One region of the Arthrobacter sp. Ld5 genome, then DNA from elsewhere that is predicted to be linked to it. Evidence: predicted binding sites of a transcription regulator. Region 1 holds the regulator's gene; each other region holds the start of a gene.
The links. Region 1 encodes LexA, which represses DNA repair genes until DNA is damaged. Its sites were predicted from a motif close to TCGAACANNTGTTCGA; they were not measured.
Positions count from the first base shown of each region.

Region 2: a site for LexA is predicted at 3,715-3,730, ahead of ACSGDB_RS05885 (DUF222 domain-containing protein). Genes of this name have one in related genera too.
Region 3: a site for LexA is predicted at 3,074-3,089, ahead of ACSGDB_RS15945 (DUF222 domain-containing protein). Genes of this name have one in related genera too.
Region 4: a site for LexA is predicted at 1,500-1,515, ahead of ACSGDB_RS05405 (DUF222 domain-containing protein). Genes of this name have one in related genera too.

Region 1 is NZ_JBPKBO010000005.1:46,462-51,761, forward strand. It holds gene hisB (imidazoleglycerol-phosphate dehydratase HisB) at 1-276, opposite strand, end outside; gene ACSGDB_RS02750 (DUF2461 family protein) at 398-1,087, opposite strand; gene ACSGDB_RS02755 (histidinol-phosphate transaminase) at 1,172-2,266, opposite strand; gene ACSGDB_RS02760 (LysM peptidoglycan-binding domain-containing protein) at 2,338-2,805, opposite strand; gene lexA (transcriptional repressor LexA) at 3,191-3,901, shown strand; gene ACSGDB_RS02770 (ATP-dependent DNA helicase) at 3,929-5,300, opposite strand, start outside.
Region 2 is NZ_JBPKBO010000014.1:323,237-328,536, reverse strand. It holds gene ACSGDB_RS05905 (GNAT family N-acetyltransferase) at 81-605, shown strand; gene ACSGDB_RS05900 (DUF1801 domain-containing protein) at 647-1,054, shown strand; gene ACSGDB_RS05895 (fluoride efflux transporter FluC) at 1,136-1,609, shown strand; gene crcB (fluoride efflux transporter CrcB) at 1,606-1,986, shown strand; gene ACSGDB_RS05885 (DUF222 domain-containing protein) at 2,071-3,702, opposite strand; gene ACSGDB_RS05880 (MFS transporter) at 3,855-5,087, shown strand; gene ACSGDB_RS05875 (phosphatase PAP2 family protein) at 5,163-5,300, opposite strand, start outside.
Region 3 is NZ_JBPKBO010000024.1:625,859-631,158, reverse strand. It holds gene ACSGDB_RS15950 (trans-sulfuration enzyme family protein) at 38-1,315, opposite strand; gene ACSGDB_RS15945 (DUF222 domain-containing protein) at 1,420-3,060, opposite strand; gene tmk (dTMP kinase) at 3,209-3,856, shown strand; gene ACSGDB_RS15935 (DNA polymerase III subunit delta') at 3,853-5,046, shown strand; gene ACSGDB_RS15930 (alpha/beta hydrolase) at 5,043-5,300, shown strand, end outside.
Region 4 is NZ_JBPKBO010000014.1:225,119-230,418, reverse strand. It holds gene ACSGDB_RS05415 (UDP-N-acetylmuramate dehydrogenase) at 1-867, shown strand, start outside; gene ACSGDB_RS05410 (hypothetical protein) at 929-1,357, opposite strand; gene ACSGDB_RS05405 (DUF222 domain-containing protein) at 1,527-3,218, shown strand; gene asd (aspartate-semialdehyde dehydrogenase) at 3,639-4,778, opposite strand; gene ACSGDB_RS05395 (dihydrofolate reductase) at 4,838-5,300, opposite strand, start outside.

The DNA.
Region 1 (5,300 bases):
CTTCGTGCCGAGGGCGATGCGCAGGGCCTCGCCGATCGCGATGGCCGTGTCCTCCACCGTGTGGTGGACGTCGATGTGGGTGTCGCCGGAAGACCTGATGGTCAGGTCGATGAGCGAGTGCTTCGACAGTGCGGTGAGCATGTGGTCGTAGAACGGCACCGTGGTGTCGATCGACGAGGTCCCGGTGCCGTCGAGGTCGAGTTCCACGAGGACCGAGGACTCGCTCGTGACGCGCTCGATACGGGCCGTACGGCCGCGGGCGGCATCAACAGTCATAACATCTTCCTTCTGTGCGCGTGATTCAGGCGCGGATCGACGTGGGGCCAGGACGGGCGGCGCGAGCCACCCGGCGGTCCTGCCCTTCAATTCTAGGGTGTACGCGCACGCCGGGTTCGCGTCAGCGCACCCCGCTGCTCCGGCGCGGTCCGAACCGCTGCTCCGCGGGAAGGGTCGATGGTCCCACGAAGCGGGCCAGCCACTCGTGCAGCGCGGCCGGTTCCCGCAGGAGCTCGTCGATGGCTGCCGCGGCGGAGGCGACGTCCACCCAGGCGGGCCTGCGCACGCGGTGGTTGACCTCGAGGCCCTTCCACCGGAGCAGATCGGCGCGGGGATGGCCCGCCGCGTAGCCCCGTGGGACGCGCTTCAGCGGTTCCGCCCGACCGGGACGGATCATCATCCCCCGCCCCGCGACAGCGCCGATCGCTGCGATCAGGGCCGGACCCGAGACGTCGTCGGCGACCGCGGCGCGGAAGTGGGCGAGCTGGTCCGCTGCGGGGAACGGCAGGCCGGTGGCCACCAGTAGGCCGAGGCTGCTCACGCGGAGGAACGCACCCACCCCGTCCGGCCGTTCGGCGACGGCGCCGATGAAGGTCTTGTACGGCGGGCTGTCCGCCCGGAACCGGACGTCGTTGTACGGGCGGTGGATCCGCCAGTCCGAGAAGACCGTCAGGGCCGCGCACACGGCGGTGAAGACCGGCCGGACGCCCACGTCGTACAACCTGCGCTGTCGAGCCCAGAACTCGGGGGTGTTGTCCGCCTCCAGCCGCGCGAAGAACGCCTGCGCCTCATCGAAGATCGGACGATCCATGCGAGCCATGATGGGCGATGCGCCCGGCCGGTGCAAGGGCCGCCCGGGCCACGCAGGTGCCCCGGGCCCGGCCCGGGATCCGCGTCAGAGCAGCGCTGCCAGCGCCGTCAGGAAAGCCGTCGTCTCCTCCTCCGTGCCGGCCGTGACGCGCAGGGAGCCCGGGATACCGACATCCCGGATGAGGACGCCCGCCTCCAGGAGTCCCTGCCAGATGCGGTGCGGATCCTCGAGGCCCGAGAAGAAGACGAAGTTCGAATCCGACCGCGCCGGCGAGAGCCCGAGCGCCTCGAGTTCCCGCACGATGCGGTCCCGCTGCACCTTGATCGCCTCGACGTTCGCCAGGAGCGTGTCCGCGTGGGTGAGGGCGGCGTTCGCGGCCGCCTGGGTGATGGCGGAGAGGTGGTACGGCAACCGGACGAGCCGCAGGGCGTCGGTGACCTCCGGCGCGGCCGCGAGGTAGCCGATCCTCGCCCCGGCGAGGGCGAAGGCCTTGCTCATGGTCCGGGACACGAGCAGGCGCGGGCGTCCGGGAAGAAGGGTGAGGGCGCTCGCCGTGCCGGCCTGCGCGAATTCGCCGTAGGCCTCGTCCACGATGATGATGGCGCGCGCATCCTCGCCGGCCTCGTAGGCGGCCTCGACCACGTCGAGGCCCAGCGCCGTGCCGGTCGGGTTGTTCGGCGAGCACAGGAACACGATGTTCGCTCCCGAGGCGCGGACCGCGGCCGCGGTGTCCTCCGGCGTCATGGTGTAGGCGGCACCGCGCGCGGCCGTGACGTAGCGCGTGCCCGTCCCGCTCGCGAGCAGCGGGTACATCGAGTAGGTGGGAGGGAAGCCGAGCGCGGTACGTCCGGGGCCTCCGAAGGCCTGGAGGACCTGCTGGAGCACCTCGTTGGAGCCGTTGGCCGCCCACAGCTGCTCGGGCGTCAGTCCGTGCCCGAGGTAGTCCGCGAGGTTCTTCCGCAGTTCCGTGAACTCGCGGTCGGGGTACCGGTTGAGTCCCCGGGTCGCCGCCGAGACGGCCTCCACGATCGCCGCGTGGACGTCGGCCGGGACGCCGTAGGTGTTCTCGTTGACGTTGAGCAGGATGGGGACGTCCAGTTGCGGGGCGCCGTACGGGTGCAGCCCGACGAGGTCGTCACGCAGGGGAAGGTTGGCCAGGGCTTCGACGGAGGAGGACACCACTTCAGGTTAAGGGATGCCGTCTTCGACGGACGAATGATCCACGTGCCCGCGGCCCGGTAGGGTGCGGTTCACCCGGCAGCGGGTACCGCGATGCTCTGCCCGGCCTGCACCACGGAGCTGTGCAGATCGTTGAGCTCCACGATCTCCGCGACGACCTCCCGGGGGTCGCGGTCCGGCGCGTAGGTCACGGCGAGGTCCCACAGGGTCTCCCCGGTGGAGACGTTCACATCGACCGTGGCCGTGGACGTGGGTGCCAACTCCCCCGCCCTGGCCTCGGAGGTCAGGAACGCCGCGAGGAGAATCAGCGCCGCGACGCCGAGGGCGATCGGCAGGCCGACCAGCAGCAGGCGGCCCCGCCGGGTCAGCGTCAGGGGGCGGTCCGCACTCCGCTGCGTGGAGGTACGAACCGGGCCGGGACCGGAGGCTGCCGCGGAGGGCACGGGGACGGTGGGGAGGGGCGTGGGGAGGAGCCTGAGATGGTTCTCGGCCCGAGCGGGCGTCCACAGCGAGCTGCCATGCAGTGCGGGTGTAACCATTGCCGTTCCTCTTTCCTTCGAATGTCCGCGCCGGACGACCGTCCGATTCGAACAAACGTTCTAATGAGTATCTGCCTATTTCTAGCACCTACGGACGATCCATGTCGAGACTCGGTCGAACATATGTTTGAAAACTGCTCCCGACTGTCCTAGCGTGGAGAGATCAGGACATCGTCGGCGGATGCCGCTCTCCACGGGCGGTTCCGTGGTCGATGTGTCCCACACAATCAGCCGCCTCTGACAGAACGGCTTCCCGACCACGGAAGCGGACCGGCGGCGACAACCGGATCAGTGATCCAAGGCGAAAGGCGCACCAGTGGCGGAATCACCAGCCGCGGCCCGGCAGGAATCGAACACTGCCGACGTCCCGGCGGATGCGGTACCCATCTCCGCGGGCCGGGGCCGGCCGCGGGGTCGCTCGGTGTCCAAGGGGCTGACCGCCCGGCAGCTGACGATCCTCGAGACGATCCAGCGGTCGATCGCCGACAAGGGGTATCCGCCGTCCATGCGGGAGATCGGTGACACGGTGGGCCTCGCCAGCCTGTCCAGCGTGACCCACCAGCTGTCGCAGCTCGAGCGGCTCGGCTACGTGCGCCGGGACCCCAAGCGTCCCCGCGCCATGGAGGTCCTGCTCCCGCTGACCCTGGCCCCGGACACCTCGGGCACCCGGACCGGCCCGTCCGCGGACGGCAGGCCCGCCGTCGAGCACGGGATCGCCGTCGACACCGCCCTCGTGCCGCTCGTGGGGCGTATCGCCGCCGGCGGGCCGATCCTCGCGGACCAGATGGTCGAGGACGTCATGCCGCTGCCCCGCCAGCTGGTCGGCCACGGGGACCTGTTCATGCTCAGGGTCTCGGGGGACTCGATGGTGGATGCCGCCATCTGCGACGGCGACTGGGTGGTGGTCCGGCGGCAGCAGAGTGCGCAGAACGGGGACATCGTGGCAGCGCTGCTCGACGAGGAGGCCACGGTCAAGACGTTCCGCCAGCGGGACGGCCATACCTGGCTCCTCCCGCAGAACACGCGCTACGAGCCCATCCTCGGCGACCACGCCAGCATCATGGGCAAGGTCGTCTCGGTGCTGCGCGCCCTGTAGCCGTCGTGCGGCGGGCGGGCCGGAGCGTCAGCGGGCGGAGAGACGCTCCAGGATGCCCGTGACGGTCGCGCGGTCCGTCGTCGCCCAGAAGGGTGGGAGGGCTGCCCGCAGGAAGCCGCCGTACCGCGCCGTGGCGAGGCGGCTGTCCAGGACGGCCACCACGCCCCTGTCCCCCGCCGCCCTGATCAGGCGTCCCGCGCCCTGCGCGAGCCGGACGGCGGCGTGCGTGGCGGAGACGCTCATGAAGCCGTTGCCCCCGTTCCTGGCCACCGCCCGGGTGCGGGCGGTCATCAGCGGGTCGTCCGGGCGCGGGAACGGGATGCGGTCGATCACGACCAGCCGGCACGAGGCCCCGGGCACGTCCACGCCCTGCCACAGGGACATGGTGCCGAACAGGCAGGTGTCCGGTTCGTCCGCGAACTGCGTGACCAGGGCGTTGAGCGAGGACTCCCCCTGGCACAGGATCTCGAAGTCCACCTCCGGTCGCAGCGCCTCCGCTGCCTCCTCGGCGGCACGCTTCGACGAGAACAGTCCCAGCGCTCCTCCCCGGGACGCCGTGAGCAGTCCCAGCAGCTCCTCGAGCTGCGCCTCGGAGGTGCCGCGCTCGGGCTTCGGGAGGTCCTTCGCCACGTAGAGGACGCCCTGCCGCGGGTAGTCGAAGGGACTGCCGACATCGACCCCCGTCCAGGCGGGTGCTCCGGGACCGCTGAGTCCCAGCGACCCGGCGACGGGACCGAACTCGGAGCCGATCGCGAGGGTCGCGGAGGTCAGGATCACGGTGTGGTCCTCGAACAGGCCCTCCCGGAGGCGTCCGGCGACGGACAGCGGCGCGACGTTCAGCGTGGCGGGTGCGCTCTCGTCGGGCTGGGCGTACCCCGCGCCCGGCGTGAAGGTGCTGGGACGCGACGCCCACACGACCTCGCCCAGGTCCGACGCCGCGAGGATCCGTTCGGCGAGCTCGAAGACCAGCGTGGTGCGGGACCGCGCGACCTGCCGGCCGCCGTCGGCGTCGGACTCGGACTTGCCGTCCGTCTTCGTGTCCGACAGCGCGGCCCGGGACGCGTCCCGCACCTGGGCGAGGGCCTGGCCGAGATCCTCCGGGAGCCCTCCGGGCAGCAGGCCCGAGGGCACGAGCTCGGCGGCCGCCTCGAACGCGTCGGCGGCCGTGTCGAGGGCGCCGGTGGCGATGGAGGCGTGGCGGCGGAGCGCCGCGGCCGCCGCGCTGACCATCGAGGCTGAGAGCTGGCCGGACACGGCCCCGGTGACCCGGTCGTGGAGCTCGTGCGCCTCGTCGATGACGACGACGTCGTACTCCGGCAGGACGGCGAGGCCCTCGAAGGCGCTGATCGCGAGCATCGCGTGGTTGGTGATGATGATGTCGGCATCCGCCGCCGCGGCG
Region 2 (5,300 bases), on a different contig from region 1:
GGGAAGGGCACCCGGCCACTGTAGTCGGAGGCCCGGCGCCGCCGGTCGGGGTGGCGCCGGAGCGGCAGGAGAGGTGGCCCGTGGACGGTACCTGGACCATTCGCGAGGCGACGCGCGCGGACGCCGCCGGGTTCGCCCGCATCCAGATCGATGCCTGGCGCGCCACCTACAGCGGGATCCTGCCCGCCGACTACCTCGCGCGCCTGGACCTGTGGCGCCTCACGGCGGTCTGGGAGCAGCGGCTGGGCAGCGCGGCGGGCGCGGTCCGCCAGCTGGCCGTCTGCGTGGACGGCGGCATCGTCGGATGGGCGGGCTTCGGCGAGCCGCGGGACGACGTCGACGACGGCACGGGCGAACTGCACGCCATCAACATGGACCCCGCCCACTGGTCCCGCGGACTGGGCTCGTTCCTGTTCACCCGGGTGGCCCGCGAACTGGTCGGCATGGGATACAGCCGAGCCTATCTGTGGGTGGCCGACGGTAACTCCCGGGCCCTGGCGTTCTACGGGCGGCACGGGTGGTCACTGGACGGCACCAGCACCGACGACGACCGGTTCACCCCGCCGCTGCACGAACTCCGGGTGGTGTCCCCACTTCTCGCATGAAGGCTCTTCCGGCTGCTTCCTCCCGCTGCCACACTGTCGCCATGGCCGGAATCCCCGACGCACGCATCGACGCCTACATCGCCGCGCTCCCCGCCTGGCAGCAGGAGGTCTGCCGGACCGTGCGGCGTGTGGTGCACGAGGCCGATCCGGAGGTCGAGGAGACGATCAAGCGCACCCGCCAGCCCTACTTCGTGCTCCACGGCAACGTGTGCGCTCTTCTCGCCACCAGGGACCACGTGAGCGTCTTCCTCTACGACGGCGGCCTTGCCCCCGATCCGCACGGCATCATCACGGGCGGCCACGGCAACGCGACCGGACGGACGATCGCCGTCCACGAGGACCGTCCCGTGGACGAGGACGCGCTCCGGGAGATCTTCCGTGCCGTCATCGCGGACAATCGCAACGGCGGTTGGCGCAGCATCACCAAGCGTGCCAACCTAGGCGGATGAGCCCGCTCCAGGACATCCCGACCGCCACCGGCCCGCGGCCGGCCCCCGCGTCCCGGGCCCTGGACGTCCTTCCCCGGCACGTTGCCTGATCCGCAGGGACGGCGACGTCCCTCACAGGGCGAGACGCCCCCGCACCTCCGGCCCGCGTACCTCGGCCTGGTGTTCCTCGGCGGCATGGGCGGGACCCTCGCGCGTTTCGGGTTGTCCGAGCTCCTTCCGACGCCGTCGGGCCTCCCGTTCGGGATCTTCCTGATCAACCTTGCCGGCGCCTTCGCCCTCGGTCTGCTCCTCGAGGCGCTGGCGCGCCGTGGCCCCGACGCCGGCCGGCGTCGGGGCGTGCGGCTCCTCCTCGGGACCGGCTTCCTCGGTGGCTTCACCACCTACAGCGCACTCGCCGTCGACTCCGCGCTCCTCGTGGGGGGCGGGCGGGTCGTGGCCGGTCTGGGCTACCTCGCGCTGTCCGTCGTCGTCGGGCTCGGGGCGACGGCGCTCGGCATCGTGGCAGGCCACCTGGTCCACCGACGGTTACGGGGCCGCCGGGGAGGACGACCGTGAGCCTCGCACTGGTGCTCGCGCTGGGCGCCGCGGGCGGGCTGGGCGCGGTCGCACGCTTCGTGCTCGACGGCGTCATCCGCGGGCCGCTCAGCGGCGTCGTCCCCATCGGCACCATGACGGTCAACATCAGCGGCTCGTTCCTGCTGGGTCTGCTCACCGCGCTGGGCATGATCAGCGTCCTTCCCTCCGAGTGGATCCTCGTCTGCGGTGTGGGCTTCCTCGGCGGCTACACCACCTTCAGCACGGCGAGCAGCGAGACGGTGCGCCTCCTCCAGGCGGGCCACGTCGGTGCTGCCCTGCTCTCGGGAGCGGGCACCGCGCTGGGCGCGCTCGCGGCGGCCGCGCTGGGCCTGTGGGTGGGGCTGCTGCTCGCCTAGGCTGCAGCCATGCACGATCCCACCGGCGCCGTGCCGCGGCCGTCATCCAGCACGCGTCGTCCCGTGTCGGTCGTCCCGTGTCGGTCATCCCGTGTCCGTGTCGGTCCGGCCGGACACCGATGGCTGACGGGCGGGGAGGTGCACAGGCGTGGTGGTGAGTTCGCCGTGAACCGTGCGCCCTGCCTGCCAGTACCGGTTCCTTCGCGGGGTGTCGGTCCGGCGTCGATGACCCGGCGGAGTGAACCACGGTATGCCGCCGCGGAGCTCGACGCTCCACAGATCCTCGTGGATGACGTGATGGTGGCGGGAGCACAGCAGCACCCCGTTGTCGATGCTGGTCCCTCCACCGCACGACCACGGTGTCAGATGATGTGCCTCGCACCAGCTGGCCGGGACGACGCAGTCCGGGAAGGCACACCCCTTGTCCCGGGCGACGAGCGCCCGTCGAAGGTGTGGTGGAAACAGGCGTTGCGCGCGTCCCAGGTCGAGGACCTCTCCCTCGCTGCCCAGGACCAGCGGGATGATGTCGGCATCACAGGCCAGCCTCCTGATGGTCCGCGCACCGATCTGTACGGAGAAGACGGCGTCGCCCGCCCGCTCGGTCTCGCCGACCAGGTCCCTGTAATCAATGGTGACCATCACCTGTGGACGATGCCCGCCCGTCGCGGGTAGGCCTCCGGTCGACAGGGCGATCCTGCAGGCCGAGACCAGTCCATCGAGGAGTTGCTGCGGACGGGTCGGACCGCAGTGATCGACCGGCTGCTCCTGCGAAGCGGGTTCCGGCCCGGGCGCCGGGTCGCGTGCCGGACCGGGCGCACGGCCGGCCGCCTCCGGTCCTCCGCCATCGATCGGGTGTGCCGCATGCCCCCGGGATGCTCGTGGGTTGGCGGCCGTATTCATGACGGTGGCGAGCTGTTCGAACTGCTCGTCCGTGGCGCCGATCTCCAGGACGTGCAATCCGTGGCGCCGTCCCTTGAGGAAGACACCCTGGCGCGCGCGCAGTACCTTCTCCGTGGGTTCCCGTCCGTCCTGGTCGAGCACTGATTCCCAGCGGCGGACCAGGACGCGGAGGATGTCCTCGTCGGACTCGATCGCCTGCCGGGTGAGGTGCTGCTCCATCGACGCGAGCTGATCCGGTGGCGCGAAGGACTGCACCCGCTCGATCGCCTGTGCCACGGCGGCAGCCGCTCGTCCACTGACAGCGAAGGAATCCATGGCCCCACCCAGCGACTCCAGCCGGGGCGGGAGCGGGTTCCCGGTGGGTGACAGGCTCGGCAGCACGACCGCAGCCAGGTGCAGGCGACGTCGCGCCTCGGTCCGGCTGATACCCAGTGTCTCCCGAAGGAAATCAGCGCAGTTCCTGACCCTTCGCCCGACGTCGGCAGCTGACGCGGGTGGGCCGGGCGGGCTGGAAGGGCTGGATGACGTGGTTTCGGGACCCTCCGCAACCGACGGCGCTTCCGCCGGACCGGATGGGCCGGGAGCGCCCTGTTCCGACGCAAGGCCGTGGTGATCCGCCACCCTCGCTGCGAGGACCTGCAGGTAATCGACGACCTTCGACACCTGCTCCACGTCCACGACGAACCGCAGGGCGTCCTGGCGTGACAGGAGGTGGTGGTACTGGGCCAGGCCGAGGGCGCAGGCGCCGAGGACGGTGCGCGCCTCCTCGAGGGAGGATCCCGGGTGTGGGGAGCGTGCGATCGAGGTAATGACCATGAGCCGATATTATCGAACACATCTTCTAATAATCGAGGCGGGCGCGCGATTGTGGAGGGGTAGTGGGCGACTTGGTCTCCACAGGATTGCCCGCTGTTCACACGGGATCGGCGCCTCTCCGGGAGGGATGCCCTGCCCGCTAGGCTGGACGGGTGCCCCAGGAAACCTTCGACCTCCGTGCGATCGCCGTCGGCGCCTACGGCCCGTCGCTGCTGTACGGAGTCGCCACGGGCGCCATCCTGCCGGTCATCGCGCTCACCGCGCGCGACCTCGGCGCGGACGTGGCGACGGCCGCGCTCGTCATCACGCTCTCGGGTATCGGCTCCCTCGTCACGAACGTCCCGGCGACGCTGATCGCCACGCGCTTCGGCGAACGCAGGGCGCTGGTAGGGGCCGCGCTCTGGTGCGCGGCGGCCATGTTCCTCGCACTGGCAGCCACCACCCTGGCCGTCTTCGCGGCCGCCGTCTTCATGGTGGGCATGGCGGGCGCCGTGTTCGGGCTCGCACGCCAGAGCTACCTCACCGAGGCCGTGCCGGCGCACTTCCGCGCCCGGGCCCTCTCCACGCTCGGTGGCGTCACGCGGATCGGGGTCTTCGCGGGGCCGTTCGCGGCCGCCGTCGCCATGAGCGCCGTCGGTCTGGACGGCGCGTACTGGGTGGGCGGGTCGGCGAGCCTCGCCGCTGCGGCCCTGAGCTGGCGCGTCCCCGAGCTCGACGCCCCGGGGCGGGTCGCGATGACGGCCCGCACCCCGGTCGAGGCCGCGCTCGCGGCTCCGCCGACAGTACGCTCCACGGTGCGCAGCCACGCCCGGATCTTCCTCACCGTCGGGATCGGGGTGCTGCTGATCGCGGCGGTGCGGGCCACCCGGCAGGCGGTCCTGCCGCTGTGGGCCGAGAACATCGGTCTGGACGCCTCGGCCACGGCGCTGATCTACGGACTGTCGGGTGCGATCGACATGCTGATCTTCTACCCGTCCGGCAAGGTCATGGACGTCCGGGGCCGCCGCTGGATCGCCGTCCCGTGCATGCTCATCATGGGCACCGCCCTCACGCTCCTGCCCCTCACCGGGGACGCGACGGGCCTGCTCCTGATCGCCCTGCTCATCGGGTTCGGCAACGGCATCGGCTCGGGTATCGTCATGACGCTCGGGGCGGACTTCTCGCCGTCACCCGGCCGTCCGCAGTTCCTCGGCGTCTGGCGCCTGCTCACGGACGGCGGGACCATGGCCGGCCCCGGGCTGCTCGCCCTCGTCACCGCGCTCGCCACGCTGTCGGCCGGTATCTGGGCGACGGCGGTTCTCGGCTTCCTCGGTGCAGGGATCCTCTGGTACTGGATCCCGCGGGCGGCGCCGGGGTCGGCGCAACCGGCGCGCTCCCGGAGCTGACACCCCTCGGCGTCGTGCGCCGGACCGTGCCGCCCGTAGATCGGAAGACCCAAAGCATCCCCGACGCCGGCACGGTCAGGGGGTGCGCGGAGCGGCGGAGACGCGGGCCTGCGCGGAGAAGAGCCATCCCGCGGCGGCCGCGAGGGTGAAGCCGACGCCCACGATCCACGTGAGCCCCCACCAGAAGAACAGCGGGACGTTCGCGGTGCCGGG
Region 3 (5,300 bases), on a different contig from region 1:
ACTCACCGCGTCGAAACCCGCCACCGCACCCGGACCTCTACGCGTCCGGACTGACCATCGCGCCGGAGGTCACCGCGTCCGCTGCGCCGGACGCCTTGACTTCCGACGTCGCCTCCGCCGCATCCGCGCCTGTCCCGCCCGCTGCCTGCCGAAGAGCCCGGTCGAGATCCGCCCAGAGATCTCCGGGGTTCTCGATCCCCACGGACAAGCGGACGAGCGCTTCGGGGACGGTCGTCGGCTCGGCCGGCTGGCGCCGCCGCCGTTCGACGAGCGATTCCACGCCACCCAGCGACGTCGCAGGGAGCCAGAGCCGGACCGCCGCGACGAGGGCGTCCGCGGTCGCGACGTCGTCGAGTTCGATGCTCACGATCCCGCCGAACCCGCCGAACTGCCTTGCAGCACGCTCGTGCCCCGGGTCGGACGGAAGGCCCGGGTACCGGACGCGACGGACGGCGGGATGGTCGATGAGGCGGTGCGCGAGGTAGGCCGCGGTGGCCTGGCTCCGGTCCATGCGCAGCGCGAGGGTGCGCAGCCCCCGCAGCGCGAGCCAGACCTCGAAGGGCCCGGCGATGGCGCCGTGCAGGGTGCGGTGCGCCAGCAGCCGCTCGCGAAGCGCCGGATCGGAGGTGACCAGCGCGCCGAGGACGACGTCGGAATGCCCCGCCAGCCACTTGGTGACCGAGTGCAGCACGATGTCGACACCGGACTCGAGGGGTCGATGCACGATGGGCGTGTTGAAGGTGTTGTCGGCGACGACCACCGCGCCGCTCGCGTGGGCTGCGGCGGTCAGGACTGACAGTTCGGCCACCTCGAGCATCGGGTTGGTGGGGCTCTCGAGCCACAGCATCACCTGACCGGAATCGAACCGTGCCGCGAGCGCGTCGAGCTCCGCGAGGACGCCCGCGGTGTCCGCGATGTCGACGGTGCGCAGTTCGAACCGGCCCTGTGCCGCGAGATCCGCGGCGAGACTGATCGACCCGGCATAGGCGTGCCGTGGCATCACCACCGCTCCCCCGGTCGGGACGAGGGACAGTGCCGCCGCTGCCGCTCCGAGGCCGGAGCTGAAGACGAGGGCCGGAAGATCAGCGGCCTCCAGCACGCCGAGCGCTTCCTCGAACGGGTCCCAGGTCGGGTTGGAGCCACGGGCGTAGATGCGGTCGCCCTGCTCGGGTGCGCGCGTCTCGTGGTAGGTCGTCGAGAGCACGAGCGGCGCGTTGACCGGGGCGTCGTGCTCGCGGGGAGGGCGGCCGGCCGCGACCGTGAGCGTGTCCGGGGCGAGCCCGGCGTGCAGCAGAGCCTCGCGAGATGTCGTCATGGAGTCAGCGTAAGTCGGGACAGCGCATGCCTGGAAAAGCGGAGGGTCACAGTGGACCGCACCGCGCGGCCCCGCCTCCCTCTCACGTGGCTGAAGGACCGTCGTCATGGTGTCCCGCCGAGGGTGAGCTCACGGTGCCTGTTCCGCCTCGGAGTGCGGCCTGGATCGAGGTAGGGCGGTGGCGTGAACCAGGGAGCGCCCTGCCTCATCTCGATGACCCAGTTGCCCCGTTCGACGAGCCGGTGGTGGAAGGAGCACAGGAGGCAGCCGTTCGAGACGTCCGTGCGCCCGCCCGCGACCCACGGCGTGATGTGGTGCGCCTCCGTCCAGACGGCCGGGACCGTGCAGTCGGGGAAGGCACACCCTCTGTCCCGGGCGACCAGAGCTCGGCGCTGCGCGACGCCGAAGAGCCGTCGGGCACGACCGACGTCGAGGACCTCCCCGCGCCCACCCAGGACGACCGGGATGATGTCCGCATCGCACGCGATCTTGCGCACGGTCCGCGCGGTGACAGGACCGCCGAAGATGCTGTAGCCGCCCCGGGGATGCGGTCGTGGATCACCGGCGGGAGCGGTGCAGTCGCCGGCGTCTGCGTCGCGACGGCCATCCGGGGTCGGGGATTCGTTCGGCCGCGGGCAAGCGTCCTGCGCGGCGTGGCCGTACTGCCACGCCTCCGCTCCACGCGCACCCGGTCCCACGGCTGTTCGCCGGACGACTCCACCGTTGCGGAGGTCCTCGCCGAGAGCCCGGTAGTCGATGGTGACCATCACCTGAGGTCGGTGTCCACCGGTAGCGGGCAGCGTATCCGTGGCGAGGGCCACCTGGCAGGCACCGACCAACCCGTCGAGGTGGCGCTGGGGCTGGCTCCGGCGTTCCCAGCTGGGCGTGGGGTCGCCGGGCCCGTCGCCACCCGCGCCGATGGCCTCGCCCTGGCGGTCCGTGCGTCCTGAACCTCCGGTGTGGTGCACGGTTCGAGGGTTGCCGGCGGTGTTCATGGCGGTGAGGAGGTACTCGACCTGTTCGTCGTCCGCCGCGATCTCGAGCCGGTGCAGCCCGCGTCGCCGCCCCCGCAGGAAGACGCCCTGCTGCGCCTTCAAGAGTTCCTCGCTGGGTTCGACCCCGTCGGGATCGAGCACCGCCTCCCACCGACGGATGACGACGTTCAACAGGTCGGCATCGGATTCCGCGGCCTGTGCGGCCAGACTTTCCTCCATCGCCCGGACCTGCACTGTCGAGGCACAGGGCCGGACGCGTTCCACCGCATCGCTGATCCGCGTCGCCGCGCACGAACTGAGCGCAGCGTCTCTGAACGCGTCCCCGACTACTTCGAGCAGAGGCGGGCAGGACTCCCCGGTGGCGGTTCGCCGTGGCAGCACCGCCTTTCCCAGGCGGATCCGCCGCCGCGCCTCCAGTCGCGTGATGCCCAGGCGTGCCCGGAGGTACTCGGCGGTGTCCCGGAACTCGTGGCTGTCGCCGGGAACGGCCAGTGGACCACTCCAGCCCAGGCCCTGCCGGGTCTCCCCCACGCGCGCGATGTCCTGCCGGTCGGCAGCAGCCGCCCCCACCACCTGCAGGTACTCGACCACCCGGGCGAGGTGCTCGACAGCGCCCAGGACCGCCGCGAGATCGGCGGTCGAGGCCAGATCCGCCTCGGCCTCGAACTGCCCGGCGATCCGCGCGAGCCTCGACCCTTCCAGACCCAGGGCCCGCGCCGTCGGTAGTTCCTCCACCACTGCTGTCGCCATGGATAGAGATTATTAGTACAGGGATTCGAAGAAGGCGGGGAGGGTCCGTATGTGGACAACGTCCACCCGTCGCTGGCGGGACGGCTGGCCCCCTGCACACCTCCTATCCTGTGGCCTCGATGTCATGGCCACTCGGTAGGCTGGGTGCGTGACCTTTCCACTCCCGCACGGGCTCCCCGGGCTCTTCATCGCGCTCGAAGGCGGCGACGGCGCGGGCAAGTCCACGCAGGCCGCACTGCTCTGCCGGGCCCTCGAGGGCGCCGGCCGCACCGTGGTCCGCACACGGGAGCCGGGTGGGACGCCCATCGGGGAGAAACTGCGCTCACTCGTCCTCGAGCACGGCCACGGCGAGATCGACGCACGCACCGAGGCCCTCCTGTTCGCCGCCTCCCGGGCAGCCCACGTCCATCAGGTGATCGTGCCCGCGCTGGAGCGCGGCGACGTCGTCGTCTGCGACCGCTTTATCGACTCCTCGGTCGCCTACCAGGGCGCCGGGCGAGCGCTGGGCGCGCAGGCCGTCCTGGACGTGAATCTCTGGGCCACCGACGGGCTCCGTCCCGACCTCACCGTCCTGCTCGACGTCGAGCCCTCCGAGGGCCGGAACCGCCGCACCGCCGGCGCGGCCGCCGAGGACCGCCTCGAGTCGGAACCCGACGCGTTCCACGCCAGCATCCGGGACGCCTTCCTCGACCTCGCCCGCGCGGACCCCGACCGGTATCTCGTCCTGTCTGCATCGGGGACGCCCGAGGATCTCCACCGCTCCATCCTCGACGCCCTCCCCCGGGTGTCGGCGTGAGCGCCGTGACCCACAGCCGTCCCGCCTCCGGAGTCTGGGCCGACCTCCGCGGACAGGACCAGGTGGTCGAGCAGTTGCGCCGCGCCGCCGAGTCCGGTGAGCCGACCCATGCGTGGCTCTTCACCGGCCCGCCCGGCTCCGGCCGGTCCAACGCCGCCCGCGCCTTCGCCGCCGCCCTGCTCTGCGAGCGCGAAGCCCTCGGCGAGCGGGGCTGCGGCACGTGCAAGGCCTGCCGGACGGTCCTCTCCGGGGCACACGCGGATCTCACCAACGTCACCACCGAGAAAGTGACGATCAGCATCGACGAGGCGCGCGAACTCGTCCGCAAGGCACAGGACAAGCCGTCCACCGGGCGCTGGCGCATCATCATCGTCGAGGACGCCGACCGCATGCAGGAGCGCAGCACCAACGTGCTGCTCAAGGCGATCGAGGAACCGCCGCCGCGGACCATCTGGCTGCTGTGCGCCCCGAGCCCCGGCGACGTGCTCGTCACCATCCGGTCCCGGTGCCGCTCCGTCGGCCTCCGGCTGCCTCCCGTGCAGGACGTCGCCGACCTGCTGGTCGCCCGCGACGGGATCGACGCGGCGACGGCGGAGGCGGCCGCCCGCGCCGCGCAGAGCCACATCGGTATCGCGAAGAGGCTCGCGACGGACGACGGCGCCCGCGAGCGCCGCAACCAGATCGTGCGGCTCCCGCTCACCCTGCGCTCCGTCGCCGGCGCGATGCGTGCCGCGGCGGACCTCGTGAAGCTCGCCGAGGCGGAGGCCCAGAGTTCCTTCGAGCAGCGCGACGCCGAGGAGAGGACGGCCCTGCTGGCCACCCTCGGCGCCCCCGAGACCGGCGTCCTGCCGCCGTCGATGCGCGCACAGATCAAGAGGCTTGAGGACGACCAGACGCGGCGGGCGAAGCGGTCGAAGAACGACTACTTCGACCGCGCGCTGACGGACCTCATCTCCTTCTACCGGGACGTGCTGATGCTCCAGGTCTCCAGCGGACAGCTGCTCGTCAACGAGCCGCTCCGGCCCGAGCTCGAGGAGTTCGCCCGCCGGGAGAGCCCCGAGGACACGCTGCTCCGGCTCGAGTCGATCAACGAGGTGCGCACCCGCCTCGTGAGCACGAACGTGTCCCCGCTGCTCGCGATCGAAGCGATGACGGTGAGCCTGCTGTCCCGGAAGGACCTCGACCGATGACCGGCCGGCCGGTCCCCCTCGGCAGGGATCCTCGAGGCCCCGTCGGCCGGGCCGTCGCACTCCTCGCCACGTCCGCCGCCGTCGTGCTGGGGCTTTCCGGGTGCATGCTGCTCGCGCCGGACAGCCGGTCCGACCCGCCCGCGGACGCGGTGGAGACCGCCGACCCGGCGGCGATCGGGGACGTGGACGAGGATCTCCGCACCTTCTACACGCAGGACGTGCGGTGGGAGAGCTGCGAGGAATCGTTCTCCTGC
Region 4 (5,300 bases), on a different contig from region 1:
TTCACGGTCGACGACGACGACGCCACGTGCGGTGGCGTCATGGTGAAGGTGCAGGCCGGCCACGACTGGGACGACCTCGTGAAGTACACCGTGCTGCACGCGTTCACCGGCCTGGAAGCCCTCTCCGGCATCCCGGGGTCCACCGGCGCGACGCCCGTGCAGAACGTCGGGGCCTACGGCTCGGACGTGTCCCACACCATCGCCACGGTCCGGACCTTCGACCGGAAGGCGGACAGCATCAAGAGCTTCACCAATTTCGAACTGCAGTTCGGGTACCGGGACTCCCTGCTCAAGCGCAGTACCGTCAACGGGTCCCCCCGCTATGTGGTGCTCACGGTCGAGTTCCAGCTCGGACTCGGCCGCATGAGCACCCCGATCCGGTATGCCGAGCTCGCCCGGGTACTCGGCGTCGAGGTCGGCGCGCGTGCCTACGCCAATGACGTGCGCCGTGAGGTGCTCCGGCTGCGGGCGGGCAAGGGGATGGTGCTGGACGCGCCGGACCCGGATACCTGGAGCACAGGATCGTTCTTCACCAATCCGATCGTCCCGCAGCACGTCGCGGACCGGCTGCCGGCGGACGCGCCCCGGTATCCGGCCGGCGAGGACGGCTCGGTGAAGCTCAGTGCCGCCTGGCTCATCGAGCACGCCGGGTTCTCCAAGGGGTTCGGTCTCGCGGACGACGACGGCTTCGCTGCTGCCGGCGGCCGTGCATCCCTCTCGACGAAGCACACGCTCGCCCTGACCAACAGGGGCGGCGCCTCGGCAGCGGATCTGCTGTCCGTCGCGCGGCTCGTCCGCGACGGGGTGGAGCGGGCCTTCGGTATCCGTCTGGAGCCCGAGCCACTGCTCATCGACTGCTCCCTCTGACGTCGATTCCGTCGATGGTTCGCGCACCCGTCGGTCCGGTGCTGTCCGCTGACAGGTCCTCTCAGCGGGCGGGCGAGCGTCGCGCCTGTTCGGCAGCGGCACGGGTGAGGACGACGTCGTGCCAGCTGTCGTCCCGCTGAACGAGCTGCCGTGAGCAGAGCCACTGGGCAAGACGCGAGGCGACGCTGATCTGCGCGAGGCGGTCGTGGAAGTCCGGGAGGAGCTGCGGCGGTGCCAGGAACTCGGGCAGGGCATGCAGCAGCTGCCGCGCGCCCATGACCTTGACGTACGGGTCCTCGGTGCCGAACTGGCGTTCGAGCGCGAGGAGCTCCTGCTCGGCGCCGGTGAGCCTGGTCGCGGCGACGTGCTCGAGGTAGGCGCGGAGGTGGTCCTGGACCCGCTCGTATCGCAGCAGGCTCTCGGGGTGCCGCGTATGGCCACTGGCCGCGAAGAAGCGCCGGAGGACGATGTCTGCGTTCACGGGATCCATGCGCCCATCCTCCCTGGACCCTCCGACCTTTTCACGCGATCGTGCTGCGGCGCGGATGAACGGCGTCGGCTGTTGCGGGTCGGCGTCGTGGCGCTGAGGGGTGGGCGTCGACTTGTCCACATACCGGGGTCGAGCCGATGAATAGAACGCGTGTTCGATAAAATCAGGTATGGCTGTCGCACCGATGGAGATCGCAGGAGACCCGGGACCCTCCCTGGGATTCGTGCACACTGCGCTGGTGCACGTGGCCGATTCGCTCACGGTTCGGGGCCGGATGCTGTCACGGACCGACGTGCTGCAGATGCTGGTCGACGTCGAGGATATCTCCCGGGTCGTCGACTACCTCCAGGTTCTTGCCGCGGGCATGGCGGAGGAGAGGGGGCCGGCGTCGGGGGACAGTCCGGGTGATGCCGGTTCGCTCCAGGCGCAAGCGGAACAGTCCCTCGGCAGGCCAGGAACAGTCGGTGCCACCGGGCAGCGGATGTCCGCGGACCGCACCGCCGATGATGCGGCCGGCACCAGGACCTGCGCGGACTACCTGCGGGTTCGACTGGGGATCAGTCGCGCTGAGGCGAAGCGCAGGCTGGACCTCGCACACAGGGTGCTGCCCGGCGTCTCTCCGACGGGAGCGCCCGTCGAGGCACCGTCGACGGCTGTGGGTGCTGCGTTCGCCGCAGGTACCTTGAGCGGGCGTGCGGCGACAACCATCTGTTCCGCGGTCGAGCGGGTTCGCTGTCTTGCTGCTCCCGAGCATCTCGTATCGATGGAGCAGCATCTCACACTGCAGGCGCTCGAGTCCGACGAGGATGTGCTGCGCGTCGTCGCCCGTCGCTGGGAGACCGTTCTGGACCAGGACGGGCAGGAACCGACGGAGAAGATCCTACGGAGTCGCCAGGGCGTTTTTCTTCGAGGTCGCCGCAATGGACTGCGGATCCTCGAGATCGGCGCCACGGACGAACAGTACGAGCATCTCGTCACAGCCATGACCACCGCCACCAACCCCCGCACCCGGGTGGACCGCACCCCGGGGTCTGCCCGCGGCTGCACACCGGACGACTCTCCGGGCATCGGCGCTGCTGGAGCTCCGCTCCACGGTGGGGCTGTCGAATCCCTGCCGGCGGCCGGACCGGACAGCCCGACCCGGGCACAGAGCCTGCTCGACGGACTGGTCGGCGCGTGCAGGATCGCCCTGTCCACCTCCGCGCTGCCAACCACCGGCGGCCATCGGCCCCAGGTGATGGTCACCATCGACTACCGCGACCTCCTCGGCGAGCTCTGTGACACGAGCGCCGGACGAACGAGTGCTTCAGGGAGCATGGGGACACAGGACCGTGGTCGGGAGGTGTGCGATCGGGGCACCCTGGCTGATGCGTGCTTCGCCGGCGGGACGGGTGGCAGCGGAACCGGGCGCACCGTCTTCGCAGAGCAACTGAGTGCCCGTGCCATTCGGCGGATGGCGTGCGACGCCGACCTCATCCCGCTCGTGCTCGGCGGTGAGGGGCAGATCCTCGACATCGGCCGTGCGGGACGGCTCTTCCCACCGCACATGCGTCGGGCGCTGGTTGCACGTGACCGCGGCTGTGCTTTCCCGGACTGCACTGTTCCAGCCAGCTGGTGCGAGGCGCACCACCTCGCGCCCTGGTCCCGCGGGGGTGCCACCAGTATCGACAACGGAGTCCTGCTGTGTGCGCACCACCACCACACCATCCACGACGGTCTCTGGACCGTCGTGTCGCACAACGGCATACCGTGGTTCGCCCCACCGCGACATCTCAACCGCCATGGGACCACCGCCCGACGCAACAGGTACTGGCACGCCGAGCCCGGGTCACCGGTCGGTGCCATGGACGCGGCGCCGTGAGAACAACAGCGGAACCGCTCGGCCCGGGCGCTCACCGGGATGACACGTCGCGGGGCGCTCACCGGGATGACACGTCGCGGGGCGCTCGCAGGAGTGACACGTCGCGGGGCGCTCGCCGGGATGACACGTCGCGGGGCGCTCGCAGGAGTGACAAGTCGCGGGGCGCTCGCAGGAGTGACACGTCGCGGGGCGCTCACCGGGATGACACGTCGCGGGGCGCTCACAGGATCGACACGTCGCGAGGAGACAGCGGCGGCTCAAGGGCTCCGGGGCCGCCCCCGGGCGCCCCCGGCCGCGGCCGGGCGCTCCCGGCGTCGCCGGGCGGGGTCCCGGACGATCACGAGTCGGACCGGCCGACCCCGGACGGTCGAGAGCACGGCCGAACCGACCCCGAGGACGCGCGGCGTCCGCCGGGGGACCTCAGAGGTTGCCGGTGGCGATCATCAGCATCCGTCGGAGCGGCTCGGCTGCTCCCCACAGCAGCTGGTCACCCACCGTGAAAGCACTGATGTACTCCGGCCCCATCTCGAGCTTCCTGATCCTGCCGACGGGGATCTCCAGCGATCCGGTCGCCGCTACGGGTGTCAGGCCGGCGACCGTCTCGGTCTTCGTGTTCGGGATGACGCGCACCCACTCGTTGTCCGCCGCCAGGATGGACTCGATCTCGCTGACCGGCAGGTCCTGCGTCAGTTTCAGGGTCAGCGCCTGCGAGTGCGAGCGCATCGCCCCCACACGGACACACAGACCATCGAAGGGAATGCGCGTGGCGGTACCGAGGATCTTGTTGGTCTCGGCTCCGGCCTTCCACTCCTCCCGGGACACACCGTTGCCGAGGTCGCTGTCGATCCAGGGGATGACGGACCCGGCCAGGGGAACACCGAACTGGCTCGCTTCGAGGCTCGGGTGCCGCTGCTTGGCGAGAATGGCGCGGTCGATGTCGAGGATGGCGGAGGCGGGATCGTCGAGGTTGACGGCCACGGTGCCATGGAGCGCACCGAACTGGTTGAGCAGTTCCCGCATGTGCCGTGCGCCTCCACCCGAGGCGGCCTGGTAGGTCATCGAGGTGCCCCACTCCACGAGGCCGTTGCGGAAGAGACCGCCGAGCCCCATGAGCATGCAGGAGACCGTGCAGTTTCCGCCGATGAAGTCACGCACCCCACGCGCGAGCCCGGCGTCGATGGCGTCCCGGTTGACCGGGTCGAGGACGATGATGCTGTCCTGCTCCATGCGCAGTGTCGAGGCGGCGTCGAGCCAGAGGCCCTGCCACCCTGCATCGCGCAGCTTGGGGTAGACCTCGGCCGTGTAGTCCCCGCCCTGCGCGGTGACGATGATCGGCAGCTTGGCGAGCGTCTCGACGTCGTACGCGTCCTGCAGGGTGCCGGTTCCCTCCGCGAACCGCGGCGCGGCACCCCCGGCCGACGAGGTCGAGAAGAACACGGGGTTGATCCTGGCGAAGTCGCCCTCGTCCTGGAGGCGCTGCATGAGGACAGAGCCCACCATGCCGCGCCAGCCCACGAAACCGACAGAGGGCAGAGCGGAACTCTCGGGTGCTGAAGTCATGCCTTCCAGTTTAGGCGGAGGCTCCCCACGGCGCCGGTTTGTGACCGGGGCCTTCCGTGTCAGCCCTGCTTCGTCCAGAGACTGATGCGGTAGCGGATCCCCTTCGCCGACTCCAGCCAGCCCGTCTCCGGCGTCAGGGCCGCCAGCGACCATTCCGTTCCGAGCAGTGGCGCGACGGTGTCGCCCTCCGCTGCGGATTCGACGACCGTGACGAGCGCGGCATTGGCACGCGACATGGCGTCGGCGTACACGCGGCCGCCGCCGATGACCCAGATCTCCTCGGCGCCCGGGCTGGCCCCGGCAGCCTCGAAGGCTGCATCGAGCGAATCGACGACGACGGCGCCGGGCAGGTCCGCGCCGGACCCGGAGACGACGATGTTCGTGCGGTCCGGCAGGGGACGGACCGTCGACGGGAAGGACTCCCACGTACGCCGCCCCATGATCACGGGATGCCCCGTCGTCGTCGCCTTGAAGTGCGCCAGATCCTCGGGCACGTGCCAGGGGATACCGCCGTCCCTGCCG